3 regions of the Rhodopseudomonas sp. NSM genome follow, and region 1 is predicted to be linked to each of the others. Evidence: predicted binding sites of a transcription regulator. Region 1 holds the regulator's gene; each other region holds the start of a gene.
The links. Region 1 encodes PhoB, which activates phosphate uptake and scavenging genes when phosphate is short. Its sites were predicted from a motif close to TGTCATNNANCTGTCAT; they were not measured.

Region 1 (5,117 bases):
CCTGCTCGGCCTGCTGCTCTTCATCCTCACCTTCCTGGTGCTGACGGCGGCGCGGCTGATGCTGATGCGGCTCGAAAAGAAGGCGGGGAATTGATCATGAATCCGGTTTATGCCTCCCGCCGCCGCTCTGATTTCATCATCAAGGCGCTGTGCTACGGCGCCACGCTGTTCGGCGTGTCCTGGCTCGCGATGATCCTGTTCACGCTGTTCTACAACGGCTTCGCCGGGCTCAGCGTCCAGATCTTCACGCAGAACACGCCGCCGCCGGGCTCCGCCGAAGGCGGGCTGCTCAACGCCATCGTCGGCTCCGCGATCATGACCCTGTTCGGGGTCGGCATCGGCGCCCCGCTCGGGCTGTTCGCCGGCACCTATCTGGCCGAATACGGCCGCTACGACCGGCTCACCTCGGTGATCCGCTTCATCAACGACATCCTGCTCAGCGCGCCGTCGATCATCATCGGCCTGTTCATCTACGGCGCCGTCGTGGTGCCGATGGGCGGGTTCTCGGCCTTCGCCGGCGCGCTGGCGCTGGCGGTGATCGTGATCCCGGTGGTGGTGCGCACCACCGAGGACATGCTGCTGCTGGTTCCGGGCTCGCTGCGCGAGGCCGCCGCCGCGCTCGGCCTGCCGCGCTCGCTGGTGATCAAGCGGATCTCCTACCGCGCCGCCCGCGCCGGCCTCATCACCGGCGTGCTGCTGGCGACCGCGCGGGTCGCCGGCGAAACCGCGCCGCTGCTGTTCACCGCGCTCAGCAACCAGTTCTTCAGCCTCGATCTGTCCAAGACGATGGCCAACCTGCCGGTCACCATCAACAACTTCGTGCAGAGCCCCTACGAGTACTGGAAACAACTGGCCTGGACCGGAGCCCTGATCATCACCCTCACCGTGCTTGCCCTGAACATTGGCGCGCGCATTCTCGGCGCCGAGAGGACCCCGAAATGACCGACATCTCCATTGCGACCAGCCTTCCGGCCGGACCGGCTCCCGGGGCGATCGAGTTGCCCGACGGCCCCGCGAAGGTCACCGTGCGCGATCTGAACTTCTATTACGGCGACAACCGCGCGCTGAAGGACATCAACCTCAATCTCGCCGCCAACCGCGTCACCGCCTTCATCGGCCCGTCCGGCTGCGGCAAATCCACCCTGCTGCGGGTGTTCAACCGGATGTACGACCTCTACCCCGGCCAGCGTGCCGAGGGACAGGTGATGCTCGATGGCCACAACGTCCTCGATGCGAAGCTCGACCTCAATCTGCTGCGGGCGCGGGTCGGCATGGTGTTCCAGAAGCCGACGCCGTTTCCGATGACGATCTACGAGAACATCGCCTTCGGCATCCGGCTGTACGAGAAGATCTCGAAGTCGGAGATGGACGGCCGGGTCGAGAAGGCGCTGCGCGGCGGCGCGCTGTGGAACGAGGTCAAGGACAAGCTCAGCGCCTCGGGGCTCAGCCTGTCCGGCGGCCAGCAGCAGCGTCTGTGCATCGCCCGCACCATCGCGGTGCGGCCGGAAGTCATCCTGTTCGACGAGCCGTGCTCGGCGCTCGACCCGATCTCGACCGCGAAGATCGAGGAACTGATCGACGAATTGAAGGAAGACTACACCATCGCCATCGTCACCCACAACATGCAGCAGGCGGCGCGCGTCTCGGAATCGACCGCCTTCATGTATCTCGGCGAACTGATCGAGTTCGGTCCGACCAACAAGATCTTCACCTCGCCGAACGACCGGCGCACCCAGGACTACATCACCGGCCGGTTCGGCTGACGCGCCACGCGCGAGGAGAATGGACATGGGCTTCGAACACACCACCAAGGCGTTCGACGGCGACCTGCAGGAACTGACGCGGATGGTCGCGGAGATGGGCGGGCTGGCCGAACGCCAGATCGTCGATTCGGTCGATGCACTGGTCCGGCGCGACGTCGCGCTCGGCGCCCGCGTCGTCACCGCCGATGCCGAGATCGACCAGATGCAGCGCGTCATCGAGGAGCACGCCGTGCTGACGATCGCGCGGCGGCAGCCGATGGCGGTCGACCTGCGCGAGATCGTCGGCGCGATGCGCGTCGCCACCGATCTCGAGCGGATCGGCGATTTGTCGAAGAACATCGGCAAGCGGGTCAACGCGATCGACAGCGATTTCCATCCGCTGAAGCTGATCCGCGGCCTCGAACACATGACCGATCTGGTGCAGTCGCAGGTCAAGGCGGTGCTCGACGCCTACACCGCGCACGACCTGCCGGCGGCGATGGTGGTGTGGAACGGCGACGAGGAAGTCGACGCGATCTGCACCTCGCTGTTCCGCGAACTCCTGACCTACATGATGGAAGATCCGCGCAACATCTCGTTCTGCATTCACCTGATGTTCTGCGCCAAGAACATCGAGCGGATCGGCGATCATGCCACCAACATCGCCGAGACCGTGTTCTACATGGTCGAGGGCCAGCAGATTCTGGACAAGCGACCGAAGGGCGACGTGACCACCTTCGCCAACGCGACGCCGGGCAACTGACGCGTATCAGCGGGGCGCAGATCGCGCCCCGGATCCGCTCGACTGAAGACGAGGACGATACATGGGTGCGCGCATTCTGGTGGTCGAAGACGAGGAAGCGCTGACCACGCTGCTGCGGTACAATCTCGAATCCGACGGTTACGACGTCGAAACCGTCGCCCGTGGCGACGACGCCGATACGCGCATGAAGGAGCGGCTGCCGGATCTGGTGGTGCTGGACTGGATGCTGCCCGGCCTGTCCGGCATCGAGCTGTGCCGCCGGCTGCGGGCGCGGACCGACACCAAGCAGTTGCCGATCATCATGCTGACCGCGCGCGGCGAGGAGAGCGAGCGCGTCCGCGGCCTCGCCACCGGCGCCGACGACTACATCGTCAAGCCGTTCTCGGTGCCGGAGCTGCTGGCGCGGGTCAAGGGCCTGTTGCGCCGCGCCGCGCCGGAGCGGCTCGCCACCGTGCTGACCTATGGCGACCTCGAGCTCGACCGCGACAAGCGCCGCGTCGCGCGCTCGGGCCGGCCGATCGATCTCGGCCCGACCGAATATCGCCTGCTCGAATTCTTCCTCGAACATCCCGGCCGGGTGTTCAGCCGCGAGCAGCTGCTCGACGGCGTCTGGGGCCGCGACATCTACATCGACGAGCGCACCGTCGACGTCCATATCGGGCGCCTGCGCAAGCTGCTCAATCCCGGCCGCGAGCAGGACCCGATCCGCACCGTGCGCGGCGCCGGCTACGCGCTCGACGACCGCTTCGCCAAGGTGGAGTAGTTTGCCCACCCTACGGCTCGGCTGATCCTGCGCCGGCTCGGCCGCACATCTCAGCTGTCATCCTCCGCGAAGGCGGAGGATCCAGTATTCCCAGGCGCTGCTGAGTGATAACGACGCGCCCTGCGGCGCTGGCAACTCCATCACAGCCGCCCTGCGATACTGGGTCGCCCGGTCGAGCCGGGCGATGACGGGCTGTTGTACCTCGGGCGCTGCGGCTACGCGCGGCGAGCTGTTAGCAACCTGTAGGGTGGGCAAAGCGCAGCGTGCCCACCATCAGCTCGTCAGGTGATCCGCGGGGGAACGTCGCTCCGCGACTTCGCCCACCCTGCGGCTACTAAGCGCCGCTGACGGCTTCGTCTGCAACTGTCCCGACGATCGTCATCCTCCGCGAAAGCGGAGGATCCAGTATTGCAGAGTGGTGGTGATAAGTGCTGACGCTCGGGGTTACTGGGTCTCCCGGTCGAGCCGGGCGAAGACCGTCGGGAGCGGCGAGCCCGGCGAGGACGGCGCTGCGCGGCGGCGGCAATGCTCCGCGCAGAGGAGCGATTACCGCGTCGGCTTCGACTGCTGGCGGCGGCGGTCGCCGACCGGCTGGTAGGCGATCCGCGAATGATGCGAGCAATAGGGCAGGCCGGGCAGCGACTTGCCGCCGCAGAAGAAAAACTCCGGGCTCGACGGATCGCCGACCGGCCAGTGGCAGGTGGCCTCGTTGAGCTCCAGCAGCGACAGCCGTTGGTTCATCGGCACCACATTGTCGAAGGCGACCGGATCGGGCTCGGCCTCGACTTCGAACACATGCGCCAGCGCGGTATTGCCGCGCGCCACCGGCCGCGTCACCCGCATCATGTGCTGGGCGGGGCGCGCCTTGCGCGGCCGCGGCGCCGCCGAGGACGGGCTCTTGGCCCGGCCCGACAGGCCGAGGCGGTGAACCTTGCCGATCACGGCGTTGCGCGTCACATTGCCGAGCTCCGCGGCAATTTGACTCGCCGACAGTCCGCCTTCCCAGAGTTTCTTCAATTGCTCGACGCGCTCGTCGGTCCAGGTCAATGCCGTCATCGTCTCAATCCCTTCCTGCCGCGCGGTACTGGTCCAGCGCCGAGCCGCGGCTGCGAGGTCGTCAATTGTCCTGCCGTCAGAATCCCTTAGCCCTCGCCGGACGGCCGGTGCCGTCCGGGCGTTTCGCCCCGACCGAGAACTCGTAAAGGATTACAAACTGCGCACGACATGTCGTGCCTGACGAGGAAAACGCTACAATATGGCGTGACTCACGCGCAAGAGTCAGACCTGGTGCGTCCACACCTTCTCTCTCGGGTGAGTCTTGAACGTCACAGCGGCGAGCTTGCGGCAAACTCCGGGAACCCTGGCCGAAGCCGCGGTTGACAGGCACTTCAGCACACCTAGAATGACTACACGTGCCGCCTGGAAAGGCGGCACGTTTCGTTTCCGGGGTACTTTCGTTTCCGGGGCATGCCGGGCCCGCGACCGCAGTGATTGCGGCCGGCTCGGCGGCCCGCTTTTTCCGATCGGATCGGCCATGTCGAGCACAGCATCTACGTCCCATCTCCTGCCGGTATTCGCGAGGGCGGATGTCGCCTTCGAGCGCGGCGAGGGCGTCTGGCTGGTCTCCACCAATGGCGAGCGCTATCTCGATTTCACCAGCGGCGTCGCGGTCAATTCGCTCGGTCATTGCCACCCGCATCTGGTCGAGGCGCTGCAGCAGCAGGCGACCCGGCTGTGGCACATGTCGAACCTGTTCAAGAGCCCGGACGGCGAGCGCCTCGCCGCGCGACTGTGCGAGCAGAGCTTCGCCGACACCGTGTTCTTCGCCAACTCCGGCGCCGAGGCGATG
Region 2 (5,117 bases), on a different contig from region 1:
GCCGCGACGCGCGATCTTGTCCGACGAAGCCCGGCTGATGTCGTGGCCGTCGAAAGTGATCGTGCCGGTGCGCTTGCCGATGATGCCCATCACCGACTTCAGAGTTGTGGTCTTGCCGGCGCCGTTGCGGCCGAGCAGCGTCACCACCTCGCCGGTACGGACCTCGAAATTCATGCCGTGCAGGATGTGGGATTCGCCGTACCACGCCTGCAGGTCGCGCACGCTCAGCAGCGCGTTGCCAGAGGGCGCCGAGACGGCGCGATCCAAGGTCGTCGTCTCAGCCATGACCCGCTCCGAGATAGGCTTCCTTGACCCGCTCGTCCTGGGTCAGGTCGTTGTAGTGACCTTCGGCCAGCACCTGACCGCGGGTGAGCACGGTGATGACGTCGGACAGATGGGCGACGACGCTGAGATTGTGCTCGACCATCAGAATGGTGTACTTCGCCGATATCCGCTTGATCAGCGTGGCGATCTTGTCGATGTCCTCGTGGCCCATGCCGGCCATCGGCTCGTCGAGCAGCATCATCTCCGGATCGAGCGCCAGCGTGGTCGCGATCTCCAGCGCGCGCTTGCGGCCATACGGCATCTCGACCGCAGGCGTGTCGGAGAATTCGCTCAGGCCGACGTCGTCGAGCAGCTCCCGCGCGCGGTGATTGTAGCGATCGAGCACGCTCTTGGAGCGCCAGAAATCGAACGAGCTGCCGTGCTGACGCTGCAGTGCGACGCGCACGTTTTCGAGCGCCGTCAGATGCGGAAACACTGCGGAAATCTGGAACGACCGCACCAGCCCGAGCCGCGCCACATCGGCCGGCGCCATCGCGGTGATATCCTGCCCCTTGTAGAGAATCTGCCCCGCCGAGGGATGCAGAAACTTGGTCAGCAGATTGAAGCATGTCGTCTTGCCGGCACCGTTCGGGCCGATCAGCGCGTGAATGTGTCCGCGCCGCACACGCAGATTGACATCGCGCACGGCGAAGAAGCCGGAGAACTCCTTGGTCAAACCATGTGTTTCAAGGATGATGTCATCGCCCAAGAACAATTTCCCCCTGTCGGTCCGCAGCGAAGCTCCGCGCACGACCGATTTTTTTTGTTGCTATCCGGTGCCGGGCGCCTTGGCAGGCGCTCCTGACCCGTCGTTCTCGCCGACTATGCCGCTATTCGCCAGCCGTGCGCAAGATGCAATGCAGCTCAGCGTTTGAGAGCGTCTGAGACCGACGACAACCGGCGGCCGCGCGCCGAGCCGCGATCCCGACGTCTCCCGGCGGCCTCACTCGAACGCGTCAGCGTAGGCCTCCGGCCGAAACCCGACCAGCAGCGTCGTGCCCTTCTCCAGCACCGGCCGCTTGATCATCGACGGCTGCGCCAGCATCAGCGCGATCGCCTTGGTTTCGGTCAGGTCCGCCTTGTCCGCATCGGGCAGTTTCCGGAAGGTGGTGCCGGCGCGGTTGAGCAGCGTCTCCCAGCCGACCTGCTTGGCCCAACGCGCGAGCTGGGCCTTGTCGACGCCCGCGGTCTTGTAGTCATGGAAGGCGTAGGCGACACCGTGGCCGTCGAGCCATGCCCGCGCCTTCTTCATCGTATCGCAGTTCCTGATGCCGAAGACAGTGATGGACAAGGCGCGCCTCGCATTCGAATGGGAGCCCCATTCAGGGCGGGCGCGGCTTCGCCGTCAAGCAACCGGTCCCAGACCGCTGTGGACGGCGCGCGCCGCAGAGGAAGCCAGATGAGCATAAGGTCGCAGCCGGTGGCTGCACCTCTGTCACAGGAGTTACATCGACGGCCCCTAGACGAACTGTTTGGCGGTCGATGGTTCCACCGCCCGCATTCAAGAGCCGCCCCATGTCGAACGAGATCGTCCGCCTGAAGCAGAAACTCGACCGGCTGATCGCCGAGATCGAGGCCGACAGCCGGCCGCGCATCGCCGCCTGGGCCGAACGGATCGAACGACCCGGCTTCGCCGCCAGCGCCGCCAATCTCGCGCATTATCTGGCGCTGCGTCGGCACGATCTGCGGCCGCTCCAGCACTCACTGATGACGCTTGGACTGTCGTCGCTCGGGCGGCTGGAAAGCCGCGTGACGCCGACGCTGCTCGCCGTACGCGCCACGCTGGCCGCGATGAGCGGAGAGCCGGAGGCGCTGCGCCCTTCGTCGCGGCAATTCTTCGCTGGCGAGCACAACCTCGCCGAGCGCAGCGAAGAACTGTTCGGCGCGCCGTCGAGCGGCCGCGCCACCGCGCTGCTCGTGACCTGCCCGAGCGAAGCCGCCGACGATCCCTCGTTCATGCTGCGGCTCGCCGAGCGCAAGGTCGAGGCGGTGCGGATCAATTGCGCCCACGACGATGCCGATGCGTGGCAGCGCATGATCAACCACCTGCACGTCGCCGAAGAGTCCACCGGACACCGGATGAAGATCCTGATGGACATCGCCGGTCCGAAGATCCGCACTGGCGCCGCGCGCGCGCCCGAGGGGCGCGAACGCATCCTCACCGGCGACCTGATCGCGATCGTCGCCGCCGGCGCGCTGCACCGCATCGATGTCGCCGAGGATCACTTCGCGGTGGAATGCACCCTGAGCGACCCGCTGATCAACAGCGCGGTCGGCGCACGGGTGTTCGTCGACGACGGCAAGCTCTGCATCCGCATCGAACGCAAGACGCCGTGGGGCCTGGTCGGGCGCGTCACCTCGACCTCCGACAAGGGCCTGCGGTTGAAGCCGGAGAAAGGCCTCAACTTCCCGGACACGCTGCTCGATATCCCGGCGCTCACCGCCAAGGATCGCGCCGACCTCGATTTCGTCGCCGAACATGCCGACGGCATCGAGTTTTCCTTCGTGCAATCGGTCGCCGACGTCGAGACGCTGCAGACGGCGCTCGCCGAACGCAGGCCCGACGACTGGCGCAAGCTGTCGCTGGTGTTGAAGATCGAGACGCCGGAGGCGGTCGCCAACCTGCCCGACATTCTGGTGCAGGCGGCGGGCCAGCAGCCGACCGCGGTGATGATCGCGCGCGGCGATCTCGCCGTCGAGATCGGCTTCGCGCGCCTCGCGGAGATGCAGGAAGAAATTCTGTGGCTCGGCGAGGCCGCGCACATCCCGGTGATCTGGGCCACGCAGGTGCTCGAACAACTGGTCAAGAAGGGTACGCCCTCGCGTGGCGAGATGACCGACGCGGCGATGGCGGCGCGCGCCGAATGCGTGATGCTCAACAAGGGGCCCTATCTGTTCAAGGCGATCACCGAGCTCGACACCCTGCTCGGCCGGATGGCCGACCACCAGCACAAGAAGACGCCGCAGCTTCGCAAGCTGCAGAGCTGGGGCTAGCGCCGGCGTCGCCGGACCGCTGCGGCGCCGCACTGAGTGCGGCGCACAACTACGCATCATCACGAATTCAACATCGTCCCGCTTCGCGCTCGCACTCCCGGCGCGCGGTGATAGGATCGGCGCAACGAGACCGCAGCGTCACGTCGCGACAACTATCAACGGGAGGACATCATGCTCGACACCGCGCCGAACGGCAAAGTCACGACCCTGCTCGCCCTGCTGGATGAAGCGCTGAGCGCCAACGATCCCGACCGCGCGGTCGAGCTGTTTCAGACCGATTGCTACTGGCGTGACCTCGTCGCCTTCACCTGGAACATCAAGACGATGGAGGGCAAGGACCAGGTTCGCGACATGCTCGCTGCGCGGCTCGCCGATACGCGTCCATCGAACTGGCGGATTGCGGACGGCGAAGACGCCACCGAAGCCGACGGCATCGTCGAAAGCTGGATTCAGTTCGATACCGCGGTGGCGCGCGGCTTCGGCCATCTGCGGCTGAAAGACGGACGGATCTGGACGCTGCTCACCACCATGGCGGAGCTGAAGGGCTTCGAGGAGCCGCTCGGCTTCGATCGCCCGATGGGCGCCAGGCACGGCGTCGATCCGACGCGCAAGACCTGGAAGGAGGAGCGCGACGCCGAGGCCGCCGAACTCGGCATCAGCCGCCAGCCCTATTGCGTCATCATCGGCGGCGGCCAGGGCGGCATCGGACTCGCTGCGCGGCTGCGCCAGCTCGGCGTGCCGACCCTCATCATCGAGAAGAACGAGCGGCCCGGCGATAGCTGGCGCAAGCGCTACAAGTCGCTCTGCCTGCACGATCCGGTCTGGTACGACCACCTGCCCTATCTGCCGTTCCCGCCGAACTGGCCGGTGTTCGCCCCGAAGGACAAGATCGGCGACTGGCTGGAGATGTACGCCAAGGTGATGGAGCTGAACTATTGGGGCTCCACGGTGTGCAAGCGCGCTTCGTATGACGAAGCGAAGCAGGAATGGACCGTGGTGGTCGAGCGCGATTGCCAGGAGATCACCCTGACGCCGAAGCAATTGGTACTCGCCACCGGCATGTCGGCCAAGCCGAATATGCCGAACTTCGAGGGCATGGATCTTTTCAAGGGCGATCAGCACCATTCCTCGCAGCATCCCGGCCCGGACGCCTACAAGGGCAAGAAGGCGGTGGTGATCGGCTCCAACAATTCCGCGCACGACATCTGCGCGGCGCTGTGGGAGGCCGGCGCCGACGTCACCATGGTGCAGCGCTCGTCGACCCACGTCGTGAAGTCCGACTCGCTGATGGAGCTGGGACTCTCCGCGCTGTATTCCGAACAGGCCGTGAAGAACGGCATTACCACGGCGAAGGCCGATCTGATCTTCGCCTCGCTGCCCTACAAGATCCTCCACGAATTCCAGATCCCGGTCTACAACGCGATCCGCGAACGCGACGCCGACTTCTACAGGCGACTCGAAGCCGCCGGCTTCATGCTCGACTACGGCGACGACGACTCAGGCCTGTTCATGAAATATCTGCGCCGCGGCTCCGGTTACTACATCGATGTCGGCGCCTGCGACCTGATCGCCGACGGCCGTATCAAGCTGAAAAGCAATGTCGGCTTGACCCGGCTCACCGAACATTCGGTGATCCTCAGCGACGGCACCGAACTGCCAGCCGATCTCGTCGTCTACGCCACCGGCTACGGCTCGATGAACGGCTTCGCCGCCGATCTGATCTCGCAGGACGTCGCCGACAAGGTCGGCAAAGTCTGGGGACTCGGCTCGAACACCACCAAGGACCCCGGTCCATGGGA
Region 3 (5,117 bases), on a different contig from region 1:
GGCGCGACGCTGCCCGCGGGGCAGATCGGCCGCCTCGTGGTGCGGGCGTGCTCGAATTTCGGCGGCTATCTGCGACGTCCGCAATGGAACGCCACCGACAAGGAGGGCTGGTTCGACACCGGCGACCTCGCTTACATGACTGCCGAGGGCTACATCCGCATCAGCGGCCGCAGCAAGGACGTCATCATCCGCGGCGGCGAGAACATCCCGGTCGTCGAAGTCGAAGCGCTGCTCTACAAACACCCTGCCGTCGCGCAGGTTGCCATCGTCGCCTATCCCGACGAACGCCTCGGCGAGCGCGCCTGCGCGGTCGTCGTGCCGCGGGCGGGTGAGACGATCGATTTCCCGGCGATGGTCGAGTTTCTGAAAACGCAAAAACTCGCGGTGCAATACATCCCCGAACGGCTGATCATGCGCGAGGCGATGCCCGCGACGCCCTCCGGCAAAATCCAGAAATTCCGGCTGCGCGAGATGCTGCAGCAGAACGATCTTTAGGACATTCCATCAGACATTTCCGCGCAACCGCCGCGCGAAGGAGCAAGCCTGTGTCGGACAGTGTGATCATCGTCGAACAACAAGGCCGGGTCGGATTGATCACGCTCGACCGCCCGGAGGTACTCAACGCGCTCAACGACGAACTGATGGATGCGCTGGGTGATGCGCTGCTCGCTTTCGATGCCGACGACGGCGTCGGCGCCATCGTGATCGCCGGCAGCACCCGCGCCTTTGCGGCGGGCGCCGATATCGCCGTCATGGCGGAGTGGAGCTACAGCGACGTCTACAGATCGAACTTCGTCACCCGGAACTGGGAAACCATCAGGCAGGTGCGCAAGCCGGTGCTGGCTTCGGTCGCGGGGCTGGCCTATGGCGGCGGATGCGAATTGGCGCTGGCCTGCGACATCATCATCGCCGCGCGTAGCGCGAAGTTTGCATTGCCTGAGATCAAGCTCGGCCTCTTGCCAGGCGCCGGCGGCACGCAGCGGCTGCCGCGCGCCATCGGCAAGGCCAAGGCGATGGACATGTGCCTGTCCGGCCGCCCGCTCGATGCCGACGAGGCCGATCGCTACGGGCTGGTGTCGCGCGTGGTCGATGACGACAAGCTGCGCGAAGAGACCCTCAAGCTTGCGACGACGATCGCCGCGTTCTCGGCTCCGGCGCTGATGGTGCTGAAGGAAACGCTCAATCGCGCGTTCGAGACGTCGCTGAGCGAAGGCATCTTGTTCGAGCGCCGCGAAATGCACGCCCGGTTCGCGGCACCGGATGCCCGCGAAGGCATCAAGGCGTTTCTCGAGAAGCGAAAGCCGAGCTTCACCCATCGCTGATCCAGGCGGATCGCCCGACGCCTCGTTCAACTGATCTGTTCAGGCTGCGTCCTCGCTCATGTGGGCGAGCGCGCCGCGAGAGCCGGATGGCGGATTTCGCCATCGTAAGTCGGACTCATCGTTGAGACGGGCGGGCTTCCGTCCGTCGCCGCGCAGGCGTTCGCGCCCGGCGCTGTTCCCTGCGGCGAAGGAGGAAAGCCCAAACGCCTCGATTCGCGGCTGATACGTCGATTTGTCTGGACGGACCAGAGTGTTTTGCCCTGTCGTGGGGGGTCTGTCATGACGATGTCATCCAATTCGTCGAGAAGAATGGACGCAATTTCGGACGATGGATCACGCTGGCATGGGGCAAGCAACCCGCGAAAAGGACGCCATAGAAGGCTTTGGGTCTTTGGCGCAGCCGACACGGCTTGCTGCAGTCCGGCTGATGCTCTCGGTGTATCCACGGTCGTTGTCCGCCGGGGACATCGCCCGGCGATGCGACGTGCCGCACAACACGATGTCGACCCATCTGGGCATCCTGCAGCGTGCCGGGTTGATCTGCGTCGAAAAGATTGGTCGCTCGATGAACTATCGAGCCGACCCCGCCGGCTTCCATAGCCTGCTCGATTTTCTGGTCCGCGACTGCTGCAACGGTCGTCCGGACTTCTGCGCCGACATCTTCGACATTACCGTTCCCGCATCCCCGAAGCCGACGGAGACATTCATGACGCCTGCCTTTAACGTGCTGTTTCTTTGCACCCAGAATTCCGCCCGCTCGATCATCGCCGAAGCCCTGCTGGAGAAAATCGGCCAAGGCCGTTTTCGCGGCTACTCAGCAGGCTCCGCGCCGGCGAAGCAGCCGCTGCCGCAAGTGATCGAGCGCCTGCAAGCGCTGGGTCATGATGTGACGCGGCTCCATTCGAAATCCTGGGACGAGTTCAAACGGCCTGATGCGCCGCGGATGGATTTCATCATCGCACTTTGCGATACGCCGAGCGGTCAGATTTGCCCGGATTTCGGCGGACAATACGTCACCGCCGCGTGGCCGCTGCCCGATCCGGCGCAATTTTCCGGATCGGAAGTCGAACGTACAACGCTGCTCAACGAGCTTTATGCCATGATCCGCAGGCGTCTGGAGATCTTCACGAGTCTGCCGTTCGAATCACTCGACCGGATGGCGGTGAAAGCCCGTCTCGACGAGATCGGCGATACCAACCGCGTCACGGCTTGACGGAGAGTGCTATGAAGGTCGGCATCAATGGAATGGGACGGATCGGGAGATTGGTGCTGCGCGCGGCACTCGGCGGGATTCGGCGATCCGAGGACGATCCGCGCGGAGACAACCGACTCGACGTCGTTCATGTCAACGAACTCAAGGGAGGCATTGTCGCCACCGCGCATCTGCTCGAATTCGACAGCGTGCACGGGCGCTGGCATCAGCCGATCGCGGTCGAATCCGATCGGGTGATCGCGCTCGGCAACCAGCAGATCGGCTTCAGCGAGTATGCCGCTCCCGGTGACGTCGCATGGGGTGACCTCGGTTGCGACGTGGTGCTGGAATGCACCGGCAAATTCCTGACGCCGGACCAGCTGCAGGGCTACTTCGACCGCGGCGTGAAGCGGGTGATCGTCGCCGCTCCGGTCAAGGACGAGTCCGCACTCAACATCGTGGTGGGCGTCAACGACGCGCTTTACGACCCGCAGCGGTACCGGCTGCTGACCGCGGCCTCCTGCACAACCAATTGTCTCGCGCCGGTGGTGAAGGTCATCCACGAGTCGATCGGAATCCGGCACGGCCAGATTACGACCATTCACGATCCGACCAATACCAACGTCGTGACCGACGCACCGCACAAGGATCTGCGCCGGGCACGTTCGGCAATGCTGTCGCTGCAACCGACCACGACCGGCAGTGCCACCGCGATCGCGCTGATCTACCCCGAATTGAAGGGAAAGCTGAACGGCCACGCGGTTCGTGCGCCGGTGCTGAATGCGAGTCTGACCGACTGTGTGTTCGAACTGAACCGGCCGACGTCGGTCGATGAGGTCAACGCGCTGTTCAAATCGGCGTCGGAGAGCGTGCTCGCGGGCATTCTGGGCTATGAGACGCGACCGCTGGTGTCGGCCGACTACACCAATGATTCCCGCAGTTCGATCGTCGATGCCCTCAGCACCATGGTGACCGACGAGACGCTGCTGAAGGTCTATGCCTGGTACGACAACGAGGTCGGCTATGCCTGCCGGATGGTCGATCTCGCCAACATCGTCCGGAGTGCGGGCGTCTGACATGGTGCGGAACTACATCATCGTCACCGCCTCCTATTGGGGGTTCACGCTGGTCGACGGCGCGTTGCGGATGCTGGTGCTGTTCCATTTCTTCCGGCTCGGCTACACGCCGTTCACGCTGGCGTTTTTGTTTCTGCTGTATGAGGCCGCCGGCATCGCGGCGAATCTGGCGGGCGGCTATTTCGCGTCGAAGTTCGGCATTCCGCGGATGCTGGCGATCGGGCAGGCGACGCAGATCGCCGGTTTGCTGATGCTGTCGGCGCTCGATCCGGCATGGACAGTGGCGGCATCGGTGGCCTGGGTGGTGGCGGCGCAGGGCATCGCCGGCGTCGCCAAAGACCTGACCAAGACCGCTTCGAAATCCGCCATCAAGGCGACCTCGGCGGAGGGCAGCGGGCAGTTGTTCCGCTGGGTGGCCTGGTTCACCGGATCGAAGAACGCGATGAAGGGCATCGGCTTCTTCCTCGGCGGCCTGTTGCTCGACCTGGTCGGCTTTCGGTCCGCGCTCTGGCTGATGGCTGCGTTGCTCGGGGTCATCTTTGTCGCTGGTCTGGCATTGCTGCCGCGCCAACTCGGCAAGGCCAGCTCGTCGAAAACGATGCGCGAACTGTTCGGCAAGTCGCGCGGCGTGAACCTGCTGGCGGCCGCCCGCATCTTCATGTTCGGCGCGAGGGACGTCTGGTTCGTCGTCGGCCTTCCTGTGTTCCTGTATGCCAACGGCTGGCGCTTTCTCGAGGTCGGCGGATTTCTGGCGGCGTGGACGATCGCTTATGGCGCCGTTCAGGCGCTCGCGCCGAGCCTCGTCACGCGCAGCGACGACGGCCTGAGCCGAGAGATCCCGGCGGCCCGGCTGTGGGCAGGGTTGCTCGCCGCAGTGCCGATCGTCTTGGCGCTGACCATGCAACTGCCGCAGATTTCGCGACCCGACCTGGTTGTGGTGATTGGCCTGGCGTTGTTCGGGCTGCCCTTCGCCGTCAATTCCTCGCTGCATTCCTATCTGATCCTGGCCTATGCCGGATCCGAGAAGGCCGCCGAGGACGTCGGCTTCTACTATGCGGCGAATGCGGCGGGGCGGCTGCTCGGGATCATCCTGTCAGGCATGCTCTACCAGTTTGCGGGCATCACCGGCTGTCTCGCAGGCTCAGTGGTCATGCTGCTGTTGTGCTGGCTGATCACATTGGTGCTGCCACTGACGGCGAGTCCGACTCCGATCCGACAGCAGCCGATCTGAATCCTCGGCGCTGACGTCACGATCGAGAAGGTCGCCGACGACTTCGCCCGCTGCAGTATTGGCTCGATGAAGGGCACCGGGGAGGACGGTTACATCCAGGCGATCGGTGTCGCGGAAAAGACGATCCGCGCGTTCGCGCCGGGCGCACTGGTCGTCGCGCTCGGCCTCGATGCATCCGAGCATGACCCTCTCGCGGGGCTGGCCGTGACGACCAATGGATTCCGTCGCATCGGCGGGGCGATCGCGCGGCTGGGGCTGCCCACCGTGTTCGTTCAGGAAGGTGGATATCTGTCGGA

Region 2: ACTZWT_RS11900 (pyruvate kinase) is a predicted target of PhoB. The motif match lies at 1,758-1,774, and genes of this name have one in related genera.
Region 3: ACTZWT_RS01935 (arsenate reductase/protein-tyrosine-phosphatase family protein) is a predicted target of PhoB. The motif match lies at 1,598-1,614, and genes of this name have one in related genera.

Annotation. Positions count from the first base shown of each region.
Region 1 is NZ_JBQTCH010000011.1:7,107-12,223, reverse strand. It holds gene pstC (phosphate ABC transporter permease subunit PstC) at 1-94, shown strand, start outside; gene pstA (phosphate ABC transporter permease PstA) at 97-942, shown strand; gene pstB (phosphate ABC transporter ATP-binding protein PstB) at 939-1,763, shown strand; gene phoU (phosphate signaling complex protein PhoU) at 1,789-2,505, shown strand; gene phoB (phosphate regulon transcriptional regulator PhoB) at 2,567-3,268, shown strand; gene ACTZWT_RS22600 (GcrA family cell cycle regulator) at 3,815-4,324, opposite strand; gene ACTZWT_RS22595 (aspartate aminotransferase family protein) at 4,803-5,117, shown strand, end outside.
Region 2 is NZ_JBQTCH010000003.1:765,926-771,042, reverse strand. It holds gene ACTZWT_RS11915 (ABC transporter ATP-binding protein) at 1-285, opposite strand, end outside; gene ACTZWT_RS11910 (ABC transporter ATP-binding protein) at 278-1,033, opposite strand; gene ACTZWT_RS11905 (ArsC family reductase) at 1,268-1,615, opposite strand; gene ACTZWT_RS11900 (pyruvate kinase) at 1,840-3,318, shown strand; gene ACTZWT_RS11895 (NAD(P)/FAD-dependent oxidoreductase) at 3,490-5,117, shown strand, end outside.
Region 3 is NZ_JBQTCH010000001.1:436,528-441,644, reverse strand. It holds gene aliA (cyclohexanecarboxylate-CoA ligase) at 1-495, shown strand, start outside; gene ACTZWT_RS01940 (enoyl-CoA hydratase) at 546-1,322, shown strand; gene ACTZWT_RS01935 (arsenate reductase/protein-tyrosine-phosphatase family protein) at 1,666-2,535, shown strand; gene ACTZWT_RS01930 (ArsJ-associated glyceraldehyde-3-phosphate dehydrogenase) at 2,547-3,590, shown strand; gene arsJ (organoarsenical effux MFS transporter ArsJ) at 3,592-4,821, shown strand; partial or broken gene ACTZWT_RS01920 (histone deacetylase family protein) at 4,885-5,117, shown strand, end outside.